One region of the Arthrobacter sp. FW306-07-I genome, then DNA from elsewhere that is predicted to be linked to it. Evidence: riboswitches for the same ligand, from Rfam matches in the RefSeq annotation. Region 1 holds a riboswitch; each other region holds the start of a gene.
The links. A riboswitch is a leader RNA that binds a small molecule or an ion and turns the genes downstream of it on or off. The one in region 1 is predicted to bind thiamine pyrophosphate.
Positions count from the first base shown of each region.

Region 1 (6,354 bases):
CGCGCCGGCCATACGGGGAGCGCCGAAGGGTTCCAGGACCCGGCTCAGGCGGACCAGACGTACAGTCCGGTCCGTTCTGAATCGTCGATTCCGGCGGCGAGCTGCGCCAGTTGCTGCACATAGGTCCGGGCCTGGCCTGTGTCGAAGGGCATGTCCTCCTGGGCGGCCCACTGTTCGGCAACGTCGTCGAGGACGTTGCCTTCGCCTTCGGTTTCGTATGAGAGCAGATCCGCCAGGGCGCGGACCATAGCCGGCGGCACGGCGAGGAGCGAATCGCTGGCAACGTCCACCATGGTCAGCTCGTAGTCGGCGCCGCCCGCGTGGACGGCCGTTCCCGCCAGGTCGCCCAGCTGCTCAACCTCGAAGTCGCTGATTCCCTGGATCCGCACCGCATGGGCGGCAGGGCCGCCAGCCGCGGAGCCGCTGCCCTCGTCGAGGATGCCGGCGCGTTTCAGCGCGGCGTCATGGGTGGCGACAAAGATCTCGGTGAAGCCCATGGGGTTGCCCTTCTTCCGTTGGCGGGACAGCGCGCCGGGCGCTGCCCGGCCGTACGGGATCAGCCTAGTAGTTGCCCGCCTGCCCGCGCACGCCGGACCCTTTCTGTGCTGCCCCGCCGTGCAAACGGGGGCCAAGTCCACCCGTCAGCGGACGGCTACCCGGATCCGGTTGCGCCACGGGTCCTCGAAGCGGAGCTCGGCACCGGTGTGGTGCGAGGCCACTCCGGCAACCTTGAGGCGGTCCGCCAGCGCCCCGACGTCGTCCCCTGAAGGAACTTCAATCAGCACCTCACCGAGCCCCAGGGTGTCCTTGCGCGGCCCGGCACCGCGGCTGTTCCAGACGTTCATTGCCATGTGGTGGTGGTAGCGGCCGGCGGAAACAAACAATGCCTGCCCGTGCCAGCCGGCCGTCTTTTCGAAGCCGAGGGTTCCCACGTAGAAGTCCCGGGCGGCCTGGACGTCACCCACCTGGAGGTGCACGTGGCCAACGCCTGCGGTTGTCCGGCGCTGGCCTTCCAGCGACTCTTCGGTGAGGTACTGCTCCAGGTAGCGCTGCGGCGGGAGGGCAAGGCTGTCCATGACGACGTCCGTCCCGTTCCAGGACCAGTTGCTGCGCGGGCGGTCCCAGTACAGTTCAATGCCGTTGCCCTCGGGGTCGGTGAAATAGAAGGCCTCGCTCACCAAGTGGTCGGCGCTGCCGGTGAAGGACCGCGGCTCGTACTGGGCGGCCGTGGCGACGGTGGCGGCCAGGGAAGCCTGGTCTTCGAACAGCAGGGCGGTGTGGAACAGGCCCGCCTCTCCCCTGCCGGGAATATGCAGTCCCGGCGCCGGGGCCAGGTGGACCAGCGGCCTGCCGAGCCGGCCAAGGTAGAGTCCGCCGTCCTGCTCAGCCACCACCTCGAGTCCCAGCGCGCGCTGGTAGTAGTCGGCCATGAGCTTCATGTCGCCCACCTTGAGCATCACGGTGCCCATGGCGAGGTCGGCAGGAAGAAGATCCTGGCTGCTGGCTGCTGCGGTCATTGATGGCTCCTTGTGTTGGAGGCCGTCCCAATGGCGGCCTGTCACACATTAAAATTACTTGAACCTTCAATTTATTCCAAGTCCCCAAGGGCCCTCTGGTCAGCGGATGATGCGGCCGCCCAGCACCACATGCTCAAGCGACCTGATGGTCTCCGGCACGGCCCGGGGGTCTTCCCGGCACACCACCGCGTCGGCCCGCGCTCCTTCCGCCAGGACGCCCGCCCCCAGCCAGGTCCGGGCGGCCCAGCATGCGGCATCCAGTGCTGCAGTCATTGGCAGGCCGGCGCCGTGCAGTTCAAGGATTTCGTCCGCGATCCTGCCGTGGCGGATTGTGCTGCCGGCATCGGTTCCGGCAAAGATGCGCACGCCGGCTGCGTGGGCCTCGGCCACCCGTTCCAGCCTGCGTTCCCACAGGGCGCGCATGTGGGCGGCGTAGCGCGGGAACTTGGAATCCGCCTGCGCCGCGATGTCCGGAAAGGTGGCGATATTGATGAGGGTGGGCACGATCGGTATGCCCTGTTCGGCGAACCGGGGCAGGTGGCGGGGCAGGAGGCCCGTGGCATGTTCAATGCAGTCGATTCCGGCATCCAGCATCAGGTCCAGGGTGTCCTCGGCGAAACAGTGGGCGGTCACCCGGGCACCTTCGTCATGCGCTGCCTGGACGGCGTCACGGACGACGGCGGCGGGAAAGGAAGGGGCCAGGTCACCGGCGCCGCGGTCAATCCAGTCCCCCACCAGCTTGACCCAGCCGTCGCCGTCGCGCGCCTGCTTGCGGACGGCCTCCACGAGGCCCTCCGGCTCCACTTCCTCCGCGAAGCCGCGCAGGTAGCGCCGCGTTCGGGCGATGTGCCGCCCGGCACGGATCAGCAGCGGGAAATCCCTGCCGCCCTGCATCCAGCGGGTGTCGGCCGGTGAACCGGCGTCACGGACCAGCAGGGTTCCTGCGTTGAGGTCAGCCAGGGCCTGCTCCGCAGCCGTGGCGGCTTCAACGGGGCCGCCCGGTCCCAGCCCGATGTGGCAGTGCGCGTCAACGAAACCCGGCAGTACCCAGCCATGGAGGACCCTGCCCGGCTCCTCCGCAGGCTTGTTGAAGCTGAGCCTGCCGTCCACTGACCAGAGCCCGTTCCGGACGGTGTCCGGACCGGTCAGGACCGGTCCGCTGAATTCAATCACTTGTGGCATCAGGACTTCCTTTCGCTGCCCGGACAGGCTAGCACCGCGGATTGTGACAACGCCGTCCCAGGGGCCTGTGGTAGCTTCGTTCCTGACCACACGGGTGCCCCTGCAGGGGCTGAGATCGGGCTGACGCGGCCTGCGACCGTTGAACCTGTCCGGGTAATGCCGGCGAAGGAAGTGAGTATTCCCTTGAGTACACAAAACACCCAGTTGAACGCTGCCCAAATCCAGGCAGAAACAAGAACGGACGCTCAGACAACACTCCAGGCGACCCAGTCCCTGAAGTCGCATTCGCTGGCCTTCATCGAAGATCCCGGCGCCGGGATCCGGGTGCCGGTAACGGAAATTTCCCTTGAGCCATCCCCCAACGGCCGGCCCAACGAACCGTTCCGCACCTACCGGACAGCGGGGCCGGGCAGCGACCCCGTCCGGGGCCTTCAGCCCTTCCGTTCGGAGTGGATTGAGGCACGGGCAGACACCGAGGCGTACACCGGCAGGGAGCGCAACCTGCTCGATGACGGCCGCTCGGCAGTCCGCCGGGGTGCCGCCTCTGCAGAATGGAAGGGCGCCCGGCCGGTGCCCCGCCGCGCCGTCGACGGCCGGACAGTGACGCAGATGCACTATGCCCGGCAGGGCATCATCACCCAGGAAATGCGGTTCGTGGCGCTGCGGGAAAACTGCGACGTCGAGCTGGTCCGCAGCGAGCTGGCCGCCGGCCGCGCGATCATCCCCAGCAACATCAACCATCCCGAGTCCGAGCCGATGATCATCGGCAAGGCCTTCCTGGTGAAGATCAACGCCAACATCGGCAACTCCGCGGTCACCAGCTCCATCGCGGAGGAGGTGGACAAGCTGCAGTGGGCCACCCAGTGGGGCGCCGACACCGTCATGGACCTGTCCACCGGCGACGACATCCACACCACCAGGGAATGGATCATCCGGAACTCCCCCGTCCCCATCGGGACAGTGCCGATCTACCAAGCCCTGGAAAAGGTCAACGGCGAGGCCAACGCGCTGACATGGGAGATTTTCCGCGACACTGTCATTGAACAGTGCGAGCAGGGCGTTGACTACATGACCATCCACGCCGGCGTGCTGCTGCGGTACGTCCCGCTCACAGCCAACCGCGTAACGGGCATCGTCTCGCGCGGCGGCTCGATCATGGCCGGCTGGTGCCTGGCCCACCACCAGGAAAACTTCCTGTACACGCACTTCGATGAGCTATGCGAGATCTTCGCGAAGTACGACGTTGCGTTTTCCCTGGGTGACGGTCTGCGCCCCGGTTCCACCGCTGACGCCAACGACGCCGCCCAGTTCGCGGAGCTGGACACGCTGGCCGAGCTGACGCAGCGCGCCTGGGAATACGACGTGCAGGTGATGGTGGAAGGCCCTGGCCACGTCCCCTTCCACCTGGTCCGGGAAAACGTCGAGCGCCAGCAAGAGCTGTGCAAGGGCGCGCCGTTCTACACCCTGGGCCCGCTGGTGACTGATGTTGCCCCGGGCTATGACCACATCACGTCGGCCATCGGTGCCACCGAGATTGCCCGGTACGGGACCGCGATGCTCTGCTACGTCACCCCGAAGGAACACCTGGGCCTGCCCAACAAGGACGACGTGAAGACCGGCGTGATCACCTACAAGATCGCCGCCCATGCTGCGGACCTGGCCAAGGGCCACCCGGGCGCGCACGAGCGGGACGATGCGCTGTCCAAGGCCCGTTTCGAGTTCCGCTGGCGGGACCAGTTCGCGCTGTCCCTGGACCCTGTCACCGCCGAGGCGTTCCACGATGAGACGCTGCCGGCCGAGCCCGCCAAAACGGCGCACTTCTGCTCGATGTGCGGGCCTAAGTTCTGCTCCATGCGGATCAGCCAGGACATCCGTGATGAATTCGGCTCCGCGGAGGCCCAAGCGGCGCTTGCCGGCGTGGCATCGGGGATGCGGGAGAAGAGCGAGGAGTTCCTGGCCGCGGGCGGCAAGGTGTACCTGCCGGAGCTGCGGGTTCCCGCGGAAAGCTAGGACGCCCGGGCCGGCTGGCTCCGGCTGACCTGTCGAATGAACTGCCGGATTGCCTGGTCCCCCTCCGGGGAGTCCTGGGGCCGGTGCCCTCCCGCGGCAACGCGGTGCAGGGCGCCGGTTTCCCGGAGGTACCCGGCGATTTCCTCATACAGCGGCTCCCAGCCGCCGGTCAGGACCAGCGTGGGCACGCCGGGGACGATGTGCAGCGGCGCCTCCCACGACGGCGACTGGAGCCGGAGCCTGCGGGCGGACCTCTTCTCCTCGGCGGTGGCCGGCTCCTGGAGGTCCGTGGCGTAGACCCGGCGGACGAATTCGCGCTGGAAGTCCTCGTCACTTAGCTGGTGGCGCACCTCGAAGAGGGGCTGCATCAAGCTGATGTGGGCGGCTGTGGCCGGCAGTTCCGCGGTCAGCGACAGGCACGCCGGTTCCACCAGGGTCAATGAGAAGACCAGGTCCGGGCGTTCCACCGCGGCCATCATGGCGGCGATTGCCCCTTGGGAATGGGCCACAACGTGCCCGCCGGCGGCGCCGCGGCCGTCATCGGCGAGGGAGCGCAGGATGATGGCGGTGTCTGCGGCGAAGGAGGACTCCAGCGGCTCCGCGACGGCATCGTAGCCGTGCCGCCGGAGGAACAGGGCGTCATAGGACAGTGCCATGCCGTGCTGGCGGGGCCACGCGGCAGCACCAAAGTTTCCGGCGCCGTGCACGAACACTACCCTCTGCTTGAACATGTCCCAACCCTATTCCACGGTGCCGACATCCCCACCGAAAAGCGCCAGGTGTCGTCTTGAGCAATCAAAACGACACCTGGCGCTGCACGATGATGGTGAACTGCTACTTGCCCAGGAACTTGTCGAAGCCCTTGGGAAGGTTCAGCTGGGACGGGTCGAAGTCGCCGCCCTGCTGGCCGAAGGCGGCCCCGGTGGGCAGTGCCTTGGCCGCATTGGCGCGCCGGGCTTCGGCTTCCTTGCGCTCCTGCGCAGCCTTGGCCGGGTTGCCGGACTTTGCCTTCTTCTTGGGCGCGTTCTTGGCGTTCTTCCGGGCACCGCCGCCGGCACCAGGCAGGCCGGGCATCCCGGGCATTCCCGGCATGCCGCCCTGGGCCATCTTCTTCATCATCTTCTGGGCCTGCGCAAACCGCTCCAGCAAGCCGTTGACCTCCGACACGTGGACGCCGGAACCACGGGCGATGCGGGCGCGCCGCGAGCCGTTGATGATCTTCGGGGCAAGCCGCTCGTGGGGGGTCATGGACCGCACGATTGCCTCGACGCGGTCAATCTCCCGCTCGTCGAACTGCTCCAGCTGCTGCCGGATGTTCTGCGCGCCAGGCATCATCATGAGCATTTTCTTCATGGAGCCCATGTTGCGGATCTGCTGCATCTGGGCGAGGAAGTCCTCGAGGGTGAAGTCTTCCTGGTCGGCGAACTTCTTCGCCATCCGGGCCGCTTCATCCTTGTCCCAAGCCTTCTCAGCCTGTTCGATGAGCGTGAGGATGTCGCCCATGTCCAGGATGCGCGAGGCCATCCGGTCCGGATGGAAGAGCTCGAAGTCGTCCAGGCCTTCGCCCGTGGAGGCGAACATGACCGGCTTGCCGGTGACCGACGCGACGGAAAGCGCGGCACCGCCGCGGGCGTCGCCGTCGAGC
Region 1 covers NZ_CP084550.1:2,617,104-2,623,457, forward strand. Annotated here, with positions in the region: gene LFT46_RS12140 (hypothetical protein) at 45-497, opposite strand; gene LFT46_RS12145 (VOC family protein) at 642-1,517, opposite strand; gene LFT46_RS12150 (amidohydrolase family protein) at 1,617-2,699, opposite strand; TPP riboswitch at 2,780-2,887, shown strand; gene thiC (phosphomethylpyrimidine synthase ThiC) at 2,883-4,709, shown strand; gene LFT46_RS12160 (alpha/beta fold hydrolase) at 4,706-5,440, opposite strand; gene ffh (signal recognition particle protein) at 5,544-6,354, opposite strand, start outside.

Region 2 (6,354 bases), on a different replicon from region 1:
GTCACGGCCAAGCTGATGCTCGCTCACGCCGCCGAAGCGATGGCACTGGTTGCGGCCGAAGCTCTGGCAGGTGAACCAACGGTTCCCCTGGACTACCTCATGATGCCCCGGGCGACGTACTCCAACCCTCAGATCGCAAGCTTCGGCTACACCGACAACGGACTTTCTCCCCACGGCAGCGAAGTCAAAAAGACCGCCTTCCCGTTCGTGGCAAATGCCAAGGCACACGCTGTGGGCGAACCAAGCGGCTTCGTGAAACTGCTGACCGACAGCCGCAACGGCAAACTTCTGGGCGCTCACCTCATCGGGCCAGATGTCACGGAGCTGCTACCTGAACTGACCCTGGCCCGGCAGGAAGGCCTGACCGTGACCCAGCTGGCCCGGAACATTCACGCGCACCCCACGCTCAGCGAAGCAGTCAAGGAAGCCCTCCACGGGGCAGCCGGTCAAAGCATCAACATCTAACCACGACCAATCAGAAAGAAAACCCATGACTACCACCAACGACATCCCAACCCTTCAAGGAACCACGCTGCCCCTCAAGGGCATCCGGCGTGCAGCGGCTAAGCAAATGGTTACCGCATGGCAAGCACCTGCATTTCATCTCACCGTCGAAGTAGATATGACAAACGCCCTCACGGTGAAATCGGTGTCCCCCCAGTCAACCGTGACTGACCGACTCATCTCTGCCGCAGCCACCGCGTTATCGGAAAATCCGGAACTCAACGCCCACTACTCCGAGGAAGGCGTGACCACGTTCGAGGACATCAACATCGGGATCGCGGTCGCAACGGATGCCGGACTGACCGTCCCCGTCATTCACCGTGTACCCAGCATGAGCCTGCCCGACATCGCCCAAAGGCGGCGTGAAGTTGTCGAAAAGGCCCGTGCCAGGAAGCTGGGCATGGCCGACATTTCAGCAGGAACCTTTACCATCTCAAATCTTGGGATGCTCGGCATCGACCGCTTCGATGCGATCATCAACGTCCCACAAGTGGCCATCCTCGCCGTAGCTTCCACACGCCAGCGGTACGTCATGCTGGACGGCCACGCCGAATGGCGCCCCATATCCGAACTCACCCTCACCTGCGACCACCGGGCCGTAGACGGATCCATGGGGGCCGTCTTCCTAAAAAGGCTCAAGGAACTCCTCGAAGCCCCCATCACCACGCCCTAGGCAAGCAACCCCTCACAGAAGGCGATCATGGCGACAGCATCAACTAAAGAGTCCTGCCACTCCCCGGCTTTGAGACAAAACCAGCCCGTCGGACCGCAACACCTGGAGCGTTATGTTGCCCGGAAAGCCCCCGGGCCAACCCGCACCACCACATTAGACCTTCCCAGTTAGGCCCACGAGCTTTCCCATGGGCTGCCATGGTCGTGAACAGCATCCACCCCACGGGCGTTGCGGTGTCGACGTTCCCCCGCCGCCCAGTGAGCTGCCGTGGCAGTCGAGGCTCCGTGCACGGAAAGGTCCTATGCGAGGGCCCGCGGCGGCAGTCGCAGGCCCTCGCCATTTCTAGGGGTTGAGGCGGGCGGGTTCGGGGAGGTAAACCTTGCCACCGGCTTCGCGGAACTCTGCGCTTTTGGCGTTCATGCCCGCGATTACTTCCTGCTCGGATGCTCCACCGAACTGGTCCCGGATGTCTTGGCTGATCCGCATGGAACAGAACTTCGGCCCGCACATCGAACAGAAATGCGCCGTCTTCGCCGGCTCCGCGGGCAGCGTCTCGTCATGGAACTCCTCCGCCGTGACCGGGTCCAGGGACAGCGCGAACTGGTCGCGCCACCGGAACTCGAACCGGGCCTTAGAGAGGGCGTCGTCGCGTTCATGCGCGCCCGGGTGGCCCTTGGCGAGATCCGCTGCATGGGCCGCGATCTTGTACGTGATCACTCCGGTCTTCACGTCATCCTTGTTCGGCAACCCGAGGTGCTCCTTAGGCGTGACGTAGCACAGCATGGCGGTGCCGTACCGGGCAATCTCCGTGGCCCCGATCGCGGAGGTGATGTGGTCATACCCCGGTGCAACATCGGTTACCAACGGCCCCAGGGTGTAAAAGGGTGCCCCGTCGCAGAGTTCCTGCTGACGTTCGACGTTTTCACGGACCAGGTGGAACGGGATGTGACCGGGTCCTTCGACCATGACCTGCACGTCATACTTCCAGGCCCGCTTGGTCAGTTCGGCCAGGGTGTCCAGTTCAGCGAACTGGGCCGCGTCGTTGGCATCCGCCGTGGAACCCGGGCGCAGACCGTCACCCAGGGAGAACGCGACGTCGTACTTGGCGAAAATCTCGCACAGTTCGTCGAAGTGCGTGTAGAGGAAGTTTTCCTGATGGTGCGCCAGGCACCAGCCGGCCATGATCGACCCGCCACGGGACACGATCCCGGTCACCCTGTTGGCGGTCAGCGGAACGTACCGGAGCAGGACCCCGGCGTGGACGGTCATGTAGTCCACACCCTGCTCGCACTGCTCGATCACGGTGTCCCGGTAGATCTCCCACGTCAGCTCGTTGGCCTGCCCGTTGACCTTTTCCAGCGCCTGGTAGATCGGCACCGTGCCAATCGGGACCGGAGAGTTACGGATGATCCACTCACGGGTCGTGTGGATGTCATCGCCCGTGGAGAGATCCATCACCGTGTCGGCGCCCCACTGGGCCGCCCACTGCAGCTTGTCCACCTCCTCGGCAATGGAGGAGGTCACCGCAGAGTTGCCGATGTTGGCGTTGATCTTCACCAGGAACGCCTTACCGATGATCATCGGCTCGGACTCGGGGTGGTTGATGTTGTTCGGAATGATCGCCCGGCCGGCGGCGACTTCGGAGCGGACCAGTTCAACGTCGCAGTTCTCCCGCACCGCCACGAACCGCATCTCCGGGGTGATGATGCCCCGTTTGGCGTAGTGCATCTGGGTGACGGTCCTGCCGTCGACGGCACGCCGGGGAACAGGCTGGGCACCCTTCCACTCGGCCGACGCAGCACCGCGCCGCACCGCGGACCTGCCGTCATCGAGCAGGTTCCGTTCCCGGCCACCGTAAGGCTCGGTATCGGCCCGCAATTCGATCCATTCGGACCGGAACGGCTCCAAGCCCATCACCGGATCACTGCCAGGCCCCGCTGTCCGGTAGACCGTGAAGGGAGGATTCTTCACCCCGTTCGGCGAATCCTCCAAAGCGATCTCCGTGACAGGGACGCTAATGGCGTGTTCCGGGTCATGGGCATACGCGAGCGAATGCGAATTCATGGCGTTCATGAGTGATTTCCTACTTCCTTCGCCGGCATGACCCGGACAGGTTCAACGGTCACGAACTGCATCAGCCCGATCTCAGCCCCTGCACCAGGGCCCCCGTGTGGATGTGACCAACCTTACAGAGCAGTCGGCGAGACGCAACAGGCCCCCACTGACAGTGCTTCCGGGGCGTTGGTCATCTGGGTTATCAACAACCAGCCTTGGCAGCGTAGAAGAATCCACTAATTCCGCTGTCTGAGATCGCCGCAGCAACTCTCTTGAGCTGCCGTGGAGATCTCGGACAGCAGGCCCTCTTAAAAAGATGGTCTACTGAAAGTAGAGATCTGGATGACAGCTCACACCGCCCGAATAGGGCACACCCAAACCTGGCACCGGGCGTCTTGACTTGGGTCCAGAAAGAGGAACTTGGATCCGGGGCCACTGAAAGGCTTGGTCCCGCCTGCGCCCACACCCGGGGCTACTGCTGCAATGGGAGCTACCCCAACGGCTCCCGACCTCCAGCCGTGGCTAACCCCACTTGACCCCAGCTGTGGACGGAATAGAGTCACCACGGTCAGCTTGTCTGAGCCTAAGCACGTTGACGGAGCCTTGGGCATGTAACGGGCTGAATCGACGTCACCTTAAAGGCCATAGTGGAAGGATCCCTGGGATTCTCTATTTCCCGTGGATAGTCTGGGGCAGGACGCCAATTAGCGAGGGTCAGTGAGAACGTGAACGTGATCGAAGCAGCTGCTGCGGTAATCGGCCGGAACAATGTCACCATGTTCGGCCGGGATGATGGGCCTGTGATGATGTTTGCCCACGGTTTTGGCTGCGATCAGGCGATGTGGCGGAAGCTACTGCCCTATTTCGTTGATGATTACCGGCTGGTGCTTTTTGACCATGTTGGTGCAGGGCACTCGGACATCAGTGCCTATGACTGGGAGAAGTACGGAACCCTGGACGGGTACGCGTCGGACCTGCTGGAGATTTGCGCCGCTCTCGGCCTTGAGAACGTCATCCTGGTGGGCCATAGTGTCAGCACGATGATTGCCATGATCGCGGCAGTGCAGGACCCGGACCGTTTCTCCCACCTGGTCCTGCTTGCCCCTTCACCCCGTCATACGGATGACCCCTACGACGGCTACGTGGGCGGATTTTCGCGGGAAGACATCGAGGGCCTGCTGGCATCTCTAGACAGCAACTATTTCGCCTGGGCCGCGGCCGTAGCGCCCATGGTGATGGGCAACCAGCAGGAGCCGGAATTAGCGGAGGACCTGCGGGTGAGCTTCTGCCGGACAGATCCGTCCATCGCACGGCACTTCGCCGGGGTAACCTTCTTTTCCGACTCCCGCCCTGAACTGAAAAAGGTGCGCACCAACTGCCTGATTCTGCAGTGCTCGGACGATCGGCTTGCCCCGCCGGAAGTGGGCGCCTACCTGCACAAGAATGTGCAACACAGCACCCTGACGCAACTCCATGCCACCGGCCACTGCCCCCACCTCAGCGCTCCGGAGGAAACGGCCCGGGCGATTCTGCACTACCTCGACGCCCGCTCGTGACAGGTGCCCCCGGCCCACCCCCGCTCCACTTACGGGTGGGTACTCCCCCAGGGCCTAACGTCATGCTTTCCGTATAGGCGTCATCGCAGAATTCGAACGTTCCCTCATCAAAGAACACCGGAGGGAAGGGATCCCCCTGGCCACGGAGCGCTGCGCCTACAAGGGACCGGAACACCCATATGTCGGAACAGGTACGTCGGAACAGGCTGCAGAACTGGTAGAGCGCGCCGCAACCAGTTCCGAACGCCGTCCTTGCCTCAATGATCTGGGCTTTCCGGGCAGAGAACGCCAGCGGTTGGGCCGGCCGCGCGGTTCAGGTCCCACGGCAGCCCCAGCCGTCTAGGGTGAAAGATATGGAAAGGACCAAGTCCGGGGAACTGGAAGGGCAGAGATCGATCAACGAACTGCTCGACCAACCCATCGGTGACTCACCCGTTCAGTTGGGGCTGCCCATCCTCCTACATGTGAAGCCCGGCCAGTTCCGGCGACTCTCCTGACCCACCACGCCTTCCCACAGGTGCGGCAGCGCCTCGTCGGCTCCTCCAAGGAGGACCGGATCCAAAGATGAAATGTCCCTGAAGCCGAGGTTGGGCCGGTTGTGCACGCTGGCGGGCACGTGGAGCCCTCTGCACAGCTCATAGGCTGTCCCCCCTTGTGTACAACGCGCCCCGATCCTTGCTCCCGCCAAAACCGGCGATGGTCTCCATGCCAGCTCCAGGGAGCAGCTTCTATAGATCGAACTCAGAAGTAGCTCAGAGTCCGTAGACGTTTTTGCGTGTCTCGATGTAGCGTCCCCGGGCCTCGGAGCCCCAGTGTCCGTCGGGTTCGTAGGCCGCTTCAACGCTTCGGTGCCAGTCGGGAAGGCTTCCGGAGGCGGCCCATGCCGCTTGTCTAGCAGCCCCTAGCGCCACGTATTCTTTGGTTGTCGGGATCTCGACGGGCATCCCGAAAATGCTGGCTGCGGCCTGGCGCAGTGCCCTGGACTTCGATCCTCCGCCGATCAGCAGCACTTTATCCGGCGCCACACCGGACTGTTTAAGAATGTCGATGGCGTCGGCCAGTGAATTGAGTACACCCAGAACGGAGGCGCGGGCGAGGTTCTGCGGGGTCATGTTGCTTCTGCGCAGTCCGGTCAGGGATCCGGTCGCGTGGGGAAGGTTGGGGCTCCGCTCCCCGTCCAGATACGGAAGGAATGTCAGCCCTCCTGCGTCCGGGTCGGCGGCCATTGCGAGGGAATCAAGTGCCGACAGGTCTATGTCAAGCATTGAGGCGGTCGCGGTCATGACCCGGGCGGAATTGAGCATGGCCAGGAGGGGTAACTGGTTGCCCGTGGCGTCCGCGAAGCCGGCGACCGCCCCGGTCGGATCCGGGACGGCGGATGGTGTTGTGGTGAAGACGGTTCCGGAGGTTCCGATCGAGACGACGATTTCGCCGGGCCGGACGCCCAGTCCCAGGGCTGCTGCGGCGTTATCACCTGCACCTGCTCCCAGGAGCGCCCCGTCAATTCCCCACCCACTTTGCACGCTTCCGGCCGGTTCGTCAGAGGGCACTACCCGTGGAAGCTGA
Region 2 covers NZ_CP084551.1:92,264-98,617, reverse strand. Annotated here, with positions in the region: gene lpdA (dihydrolipoyl dehydrogenase) at 1-465, shown strand, start outside; gene LFT46_RS21120 (dihydrolipoamide acetyltransferase family protein) at 491-1,177, shown strand; gene thiC (phosphomethylpyrimidine synthase ThiC) at 1,520-3,250, opposite strand; TPP riboswitch at 3,248-3,357, opposite strand; gene LFT46_RS21110 (alpha/beta fold hydrolase) at 3,964-4,788, shown strand; gene LFT46_RS21100 (hypothetical protein) at 5,142-5,285, shown strand; gene xylB (xylulokinase) at 5,541-6,354, opposite strand, start outside.
Region 2: another riboswitch for thiamine pyrophosphate. It lies ahead of thiC (phosphomethylpyrimidine synthase ThiC); the one in region 1 lies ahead of thiC (phosphomethylpyrimidine synthase ThiC).

Region 3 (6,354 bases), 340 kb from region 1:
CAGCCGCCGGCGGTGTCATTGTCTGGGCCAATGACAAGCGCCATGCCAAGTACGGCGCCGTGCTGCCGGCGGGGATCGCCGTGGCTGTCGCGGCGCTGGCATGGATCATCCTCATGGCGGCCGGCTTCGGCTATCTGCCCGGCTTGACCTGGCTCCCCTGGGTCCTGCCCATGGTCCTTGGCATTGCTGCCGCCATCGGTGCTGTGGTCTATTTGGGCCGCACCCGCACCCGCCACGACATGGAGCGGCTGACCGCCATCCTGCGGCGCTAAGGCATCCGTAAACGGCCTGTGGCCACCACCCATCCGGGTGGTGGCCACAGCTGTTTAAGGTCCGCGGTCAGAGGAACTCCGCCCGGCCCTCCATTGCCGACGAGGCGAGGGCATGCTCCCTGCGGGGGATGCGCCCGGCCGCCCGGGCCATCCTGCCGGCGATCACGGCGTGTTTGAACGCCTCGCCCATAAGGGCGGGGTTCTGCGCCCGCGTCACGGCAGTGGCCAGCAGTACGGCGTCACAGCCCAGCTCCATGGCAAGGGCGGCGTCCGACGCCGTACCGATGCCTGCATCCAGGACCACCGGAACCGACGCACGCGAAACGATGAGCTCGATGTTGTGCGGGTTCAGGATCCCCAGGCCGGTGCCGATAGGGGCGCCCAGGGGCATCACGGCGGCGGCGCCGAGGTTTTCGAGCCGCAGCGCAAGTACGGGGTCATCGTTGGTGTAGGCGAACACCTTGAAGCCTCGGTTCACCAGCTGCTCCGTGGCTTCCACGAGCTCCACGGCGTCCGGCAGGAGGGTCTGCTCGTCGGCGATGACCTCGAGCTTCACCCAGTCCGTTTCCAGGGCTTCCCGCGCGAGTTCCGCTGTGAGCACAGCATCCCTGGCGGTGAAGCAGCCGGCGGTGTTGGGCAGCACCCGGATCCCGTGGTCCACCAGCAGCTGGAACAGCGAGCCGGTTTCGGCGGGTGAGTAGCGCCGCATGGCCACGGTGGTCAGGGCGGTGCCGGAGGCCAGGAGTGCTGCGCCCAGGCCATCCAGGCTGGGCGCCCCGCCGGTGCCCATAATGAGGCGGGATTCCAGGGCGACGCCGTCAATCACCAGGGCGTCGCCGGCACCGGGGTTTCCGGCGGGGTTGATGGTGCTGGTTTCGGTCATGGCGTCAGCCTCCCTGTACTGCTGTAACGAGTTCGATGTCGTCGCCCTCGGCGAGCGCCGTGGCGAACCATTGGCTGCGCGGCACCACCTGGGCGTTATGGGCGACGGCGACGCCCAGCTTCCCGCCGTCCGTCGCCTGCCCGTTGTCAGCCAGCGGGCGTCCGGTGACCTGGCTGACGAGTGTGGTGATGGAGGCGCCGTCGGCCACCGTGTGCGGGTTTCCGTTGAGGGTGATGTTCACGCTGTTTCCTTGGTGTGGGTGCCATTGTCGTGGAGGCCGTGGGTGGCCGTTCCCAGGCCGGAGAACCGGCCCGGGCGGAAGGGGACCCAGCGGGGGTCGGCTTTTCCGTCGAGCAGATCCGTGCAGATCGCTGCTGCAGCGGGTGTGAGCAGGACGCCGTGCCGGAAAAAACCGGTGGCGATGATGAGCCCCGGAACGTAACCGGCTTCCGTTGCGGACCCTTCGCTTCTTAAGGCCAGGTCCACCGGCACCCTTCCCAGCAGCGGCGCATTGTCCGGGGTTCCCGGGCGGGCCCGGGCCGTGCACTCCAGAAGTTCGAGCTCGGCGACCGCGGGCACCAGCGCCTGGGCATCGCGCAGCAGCTGGTAGACGCCGCCGGCACTGACGGCGTCGGACAGGGCGTCCTCGCGCTGGGTGGCTCCGATCACCACGGTCCCGTCCCGGCGCGGAACGATGTACACCGGAACTCCGTGCACCAGTCCCCGCACCGTTGCGGTCACCAGGGGCTGGAGGTGGCCGGGCACTGCAAGCCGGAGGATGTCCCCGTGGACGGGACGCAGGGGCAGCTCGAGGCCATGGGGGAGGTCCGCGAGCGCCCCCGCCTGCAGCCCGTTGGCCACCACGGTTTCCGCTGCCAGGACGGTGCCGCCACCGGCGAGCCGAACCCCCGTAACGATGCCGTCCTCCCACAACAGCCCGCTTGCCCGCTCCGGCACTGCGTAACCGTCCACTGCCCCTGCCACGGCCAGGTGGTGCGTTTCGCGGACGCCGCCGGCCAGTGCCAGCCGCAGGGCCGCCACCAGCCGGCGGGGATCCACCTGGTGGTCCCCCGGGGTATCGAGGGCGCAGGCGATGGCGGGGCTGAGGAGGGGTTCGCGTTTGCGGGCCTCCCGGACGGTCAAGGGTTCCACGGACAGCCCGCTCGCCTGTTGAACTGTGCGCAGGTCCATCAGGGCGCGGCGGTCGGCGGCGTCGGCACCCACGGCGAGTGTCGGCGTCGTGAGGTATCCGGAATCCGTGCCCGATGCATCGGCGACGGCGGCCGCGAATGCCGGCCACCGTGACGATGCCTCCAGCATGAGTTCCAGGAGGTCCTCCTCCTGGTAGTGCAGTTCGCTCACGGGGGCCAGCATGCCGGCGGCAGCCCAGCTCGCGCCGGAACCTGGCGCGTCGTCAATGAGGACGACGGAGCGTCCGGAACGCTGCACTTCCCAGGCGATACCGTGTCCCACCACTCCCCCGCCAATGACGGCGACGTCGGCACGAAGGGTGGAGGGAATGGACGCATCAACGGACGAGGGCTGGGTGGTGCCGGGGGTACGCATCTGGGTTCCTTCCCTACGCCGGCATTAACCGGATCAGGTCAAGCGGTCGGCTCTGACGCCCTCTCAGCCCGGCGCTTTGTGACAGCTGCCGCGGGCTCCCGCAGTACCTCCCCAGTTTAGAGGAATTAGGCTTGCAGGCATGAATGCGACCACCCCTTCCCTTCCCGCAGGTTCCCACGCTCCGGCCGGCGGAGTTGCCAATGCCGAGGTTGTCAACGCCCGCGACAGCGAGGCCCTCAAGGCTGCCCGCCTGTATCTCTGCACCGATGCACGGCGGGACCGCGGCGATTTTGCGGAGTTCGTGGACGCGGCATTTGCCGGCGGCGTGGACATCATTCAGCTGCGCGACAAGACCATCGAGGCAGCCGAGGAACTGGACCTTTTGGCTGTGCTGAAGGAAGTGGCGGTGCGGCACGGCAAGCTGTGGGCGGTCAACGACCGCGCCGACATCGCTGTGCTTTCCGGGGCCCCGGTGTTCCATATCGGCCAGAAGGACCTGCCGCTGGCGGCCGCACGCACGCTGGTCGACGGCAACGCCGCCATCGGACTCTCCAGCCATACACCCGAACAGGTGGATGCCGCCCTTGCCGCAACTGCCGCACCGTCCGGGCTGGACTACTTCTGCGTGGGCCCCGTCTGGGCTACGCCCACCAAACCCGGCAGGGCCGCCGTCGGTCCCGAACTGGTCAAGTACGCGGCCGAGGCGTCACGGCAGGCTGCGGACCCGGTGCCCTGGTTTGCCATCGGCGGCATCGACCACGGCAACGTCCGCCATGTGGCGGAGGCGGGTGCGCGCAGGATCGTGGTGGTCCGGGCCATCACCGAAGCCCCTGATCCCGCCGCCGCTGCTGCCTCCCTCCTCGACGCGCTGGACGCTGCCGGTTCCTGAGCCTGCTTAATCGCGGAACTTGGGGCTACGCTGAATTTTGTGTCACATCATCGGCTGGCTCCCAACGTCCACGACCATAAGAACGCCTTGGAAGAGGCGTTGGGCCTGCTGCGGACGGAGCTTGAGCTTCCGGGTCCTTATCCCGCCGAAGCCGTGGAAGACGCCCTGGCTGCCGTTGCGGCGCTGCAGCTGCCGTCCTACGACCTGACCGCCGTCGAGTTTGTCACCATCGACCCGGCGTCCTCCACGGACCTGGACCAGGCAGTGTTCATTGAATTGGACGGGGATGGCTACCGCGTGATGTACGCGATCGCCGATGTTCCAGCCTTCGTTGCGCCGGGAGGCCCCCTGGACGCGGAGACGCGGCGGCGCGGACAGACGTTCTACGCTCCTGACGGCCGGATCCCGCTTCACCCGGAGATCATCAGCGAAGGGGCCGGGAGCCTGCTGCCCGGCCAGGAGTGTTCGGCCTTCGTCTGGGATTTCACGCTCGACGGCGAAGCAACCGTACTGACGGTCAGCGTCCGTCGCGCGCGGGTCCGCAGCCGCGACAAGCTCAGCTACCGGGGCGCCCAGGCAGCCCTCGACGCCGGGACCGCCCCGCCCGTGCTCCAGCTGCTCCGTGAGGTGGGCCTGAAGCGGGTGGCACTGGAACGGGCGCGTGAAGGTGCAAGCCTGAACATGCCTGAGCAGGAGATTGTCCAGCTGCCCGACGGCGGCTACCGGATTGACGCTGTTCCACAGCTTCCGGTGGAGGACTGGAACGCGCAGATTTCGCTGATGACCGGGATGGCGGCGGCGCAGCTCATGCTGGAGGGCAAGGTGGGCATCCTGCGCACCATGCCGGCCCCGGACGAACGGTCCCTGAAGCATTTTCGCCTGCAGACCGGGGTGCTGGGCAGGCCATGGGACGGCGAAGTCAGCTATGGCGAGTATCTGCGGTCCCTGGACCCCACCGATCCGCGGCAGCTGGCCATCATGCATTCGGCAGGCATGCTGTTCCGCGGAGCCTCCTACACCGCCTTCGACGGGACCGTCCCCGAGGATGGGATCCAGTCCGCCATCGGCGCTGCCTATGCCCACACCACCGCGCCGCTGCGCCGGTTAGTGGACCGCTTCGTGCTGGTCATCTGCGAGGCCCTGAGCAACGGCGGCGATGTTCCCGGCTGGGCGCGGGAGGCCCTGCCGCTGCTGCCGGGCATCATGGCAGGCTCGGACCAACTGGCGTCACGGATGGAACGCCTGGCCCTGGATACCGTGGAGGCGGCCCTGCTGCTGAACCACATCGGGCAGGAGTTCGACGCGATCGTGATCTCCGGGTCCAAGCCGCAGAACGGGAACAGTAACGGCAACGGGAAAAACGGCAAGTACGGCAACGGCAGCTCCGGGATCATCCAGATTGCCGAACCCGCAGTGACGGCGCGCTGCGCCGGCGAGCTGGAGTCCGGCACCAAGGTCCGGGTCCGGCTGGTGTCCTCAGACATCACCACGCGGGAGATCCACTTCGAACTCGTCTCCTAAAGGGCCGGCGGAACGCCCCGGGCGGGAGGAAACCGTGTTTCCACGCCCATGCGGCTAGACTTGAAGGGTAGAACTGGATGCCCGGTCGTTGATTTCCTCGATTTGAAACCAACAAGCCCGCCCCTACGCGATCTTGAGATTTACCCGTTGGTCACCAGTGCCAGCATTTAGATAGCCCGCGATCGGCTTCCACTGGAATCGCTTGCGCGCCTGAGCGTGCTCCGGAGCGGCCAGCTTTGGCCGGCCCGTTGAGCAGGCAGCGCCATTGCCCAAATGAATAAGGAAACTCCCCTGTGAGTGAATTGCATACCCACCAGCTCCTCAGCGATGAGTCCGGCACGGAAACTATCGAGCCGGAAGAAACCATCATCTCCGACGAGACGCCCCACGAGATCGCGGAGAAGTCCTTTGCCGACTACAACGTGCGCGCGGACATCGTTGAGTCCCTGGCGGACGCCGGGATTACCCACCCGTTCCCCATCCAGGCCATGACCCTGCCGGTGGCTCTTGCCGGCCATGACATCATCGGCCAGGCCAAGACCGGCACCGGCAAGACCCTCGGCTTCGGTATTCCCGCACTGCAACGGGTCATCGGCCAGGACGACCCCGGGTACGCCAAGCTCGCCGTTCCCGGAGCCCCGCAGGCCCTCGTGATCGTCCCCACCCGTGAGCTCGCCGTGCAGGTGGCCAGCGACCTGCAGACGGCATCCCGCAAACGCAACGCCAGGATCACCACCATCTATGGTGGCCGCGCCTACGAGCCCCAGGTTGAGGCGCTCAAGCAGGGTGTCGAGGTAGTGGTGGGCACCCCCGGGCGCCTGATCGACCTGTACAAGCAGAAGCACCTGAGCCTGAAGAATGTGAAGCTCGTGGTCCTCGACGAGGCCGACGAAATGCTGGACCTCGGCTTCCTGCCGGACGTTGAGACCCTCATCGCCGGCACCCCTGCGGTCCGCCAGACGCTCCTGTTCTCGGCTACCATGCCCGGCCCGGTCATTGCCATGGCGCGCCGCTACATGACCCAGCCCACCCATATCCGCGCAGCGGATCCCGAGGACGAGGGCCTGACCAAGCGGGACATCCGCCAGCTCATTTACCGTGCCCACAGCATGGACAAGACCGAGGTGGTGGCCCGCATCCTGCAGGCCCGCGGCCGCGGACGGACCATCATCTTCACCAAGACCAAGCGCACCGCCGCCAAAGTGGCCGAGGAACTGGTGGAC
Region 3 covers NZ_CP084550.1:2,954,172-2,960,525, forward strand. Annotated here, with positions in the region: gene LFT46_RS13605 (hypothetical protein) at 1-272, shown strand, start outside; gene LFT46_RS13610 (thiazole synthase) at 340-1,155, opposite strand; gene thiS (sulfur carrier protein ThiS) at 1,160-1,396, opposite strand; gene thiO (glycine oxidase ThiO) at 1,393-2,721, opposite strand; TPP riboswitch at 2,715-2,833, opposite strand; gene thiE (thiamine phosphate synthase) at 2,861-3,610, shown strand; gene LFT46_RS13630 (RNB domain-containing ribonuclease) at 3,650-5,131, shown strand; gene LFT46_RS13635 (DEAD/DEAH box helicase) at 5,425-6,354, shown strand, end outside.
Region 3: another riboswitch for thiamine pyrophosphate. It lies ahead of thiO (glycine oxidase ThiO); the one in region 1 lies ahead of thiC (phosphomethylpyrimidine synthase ThiC).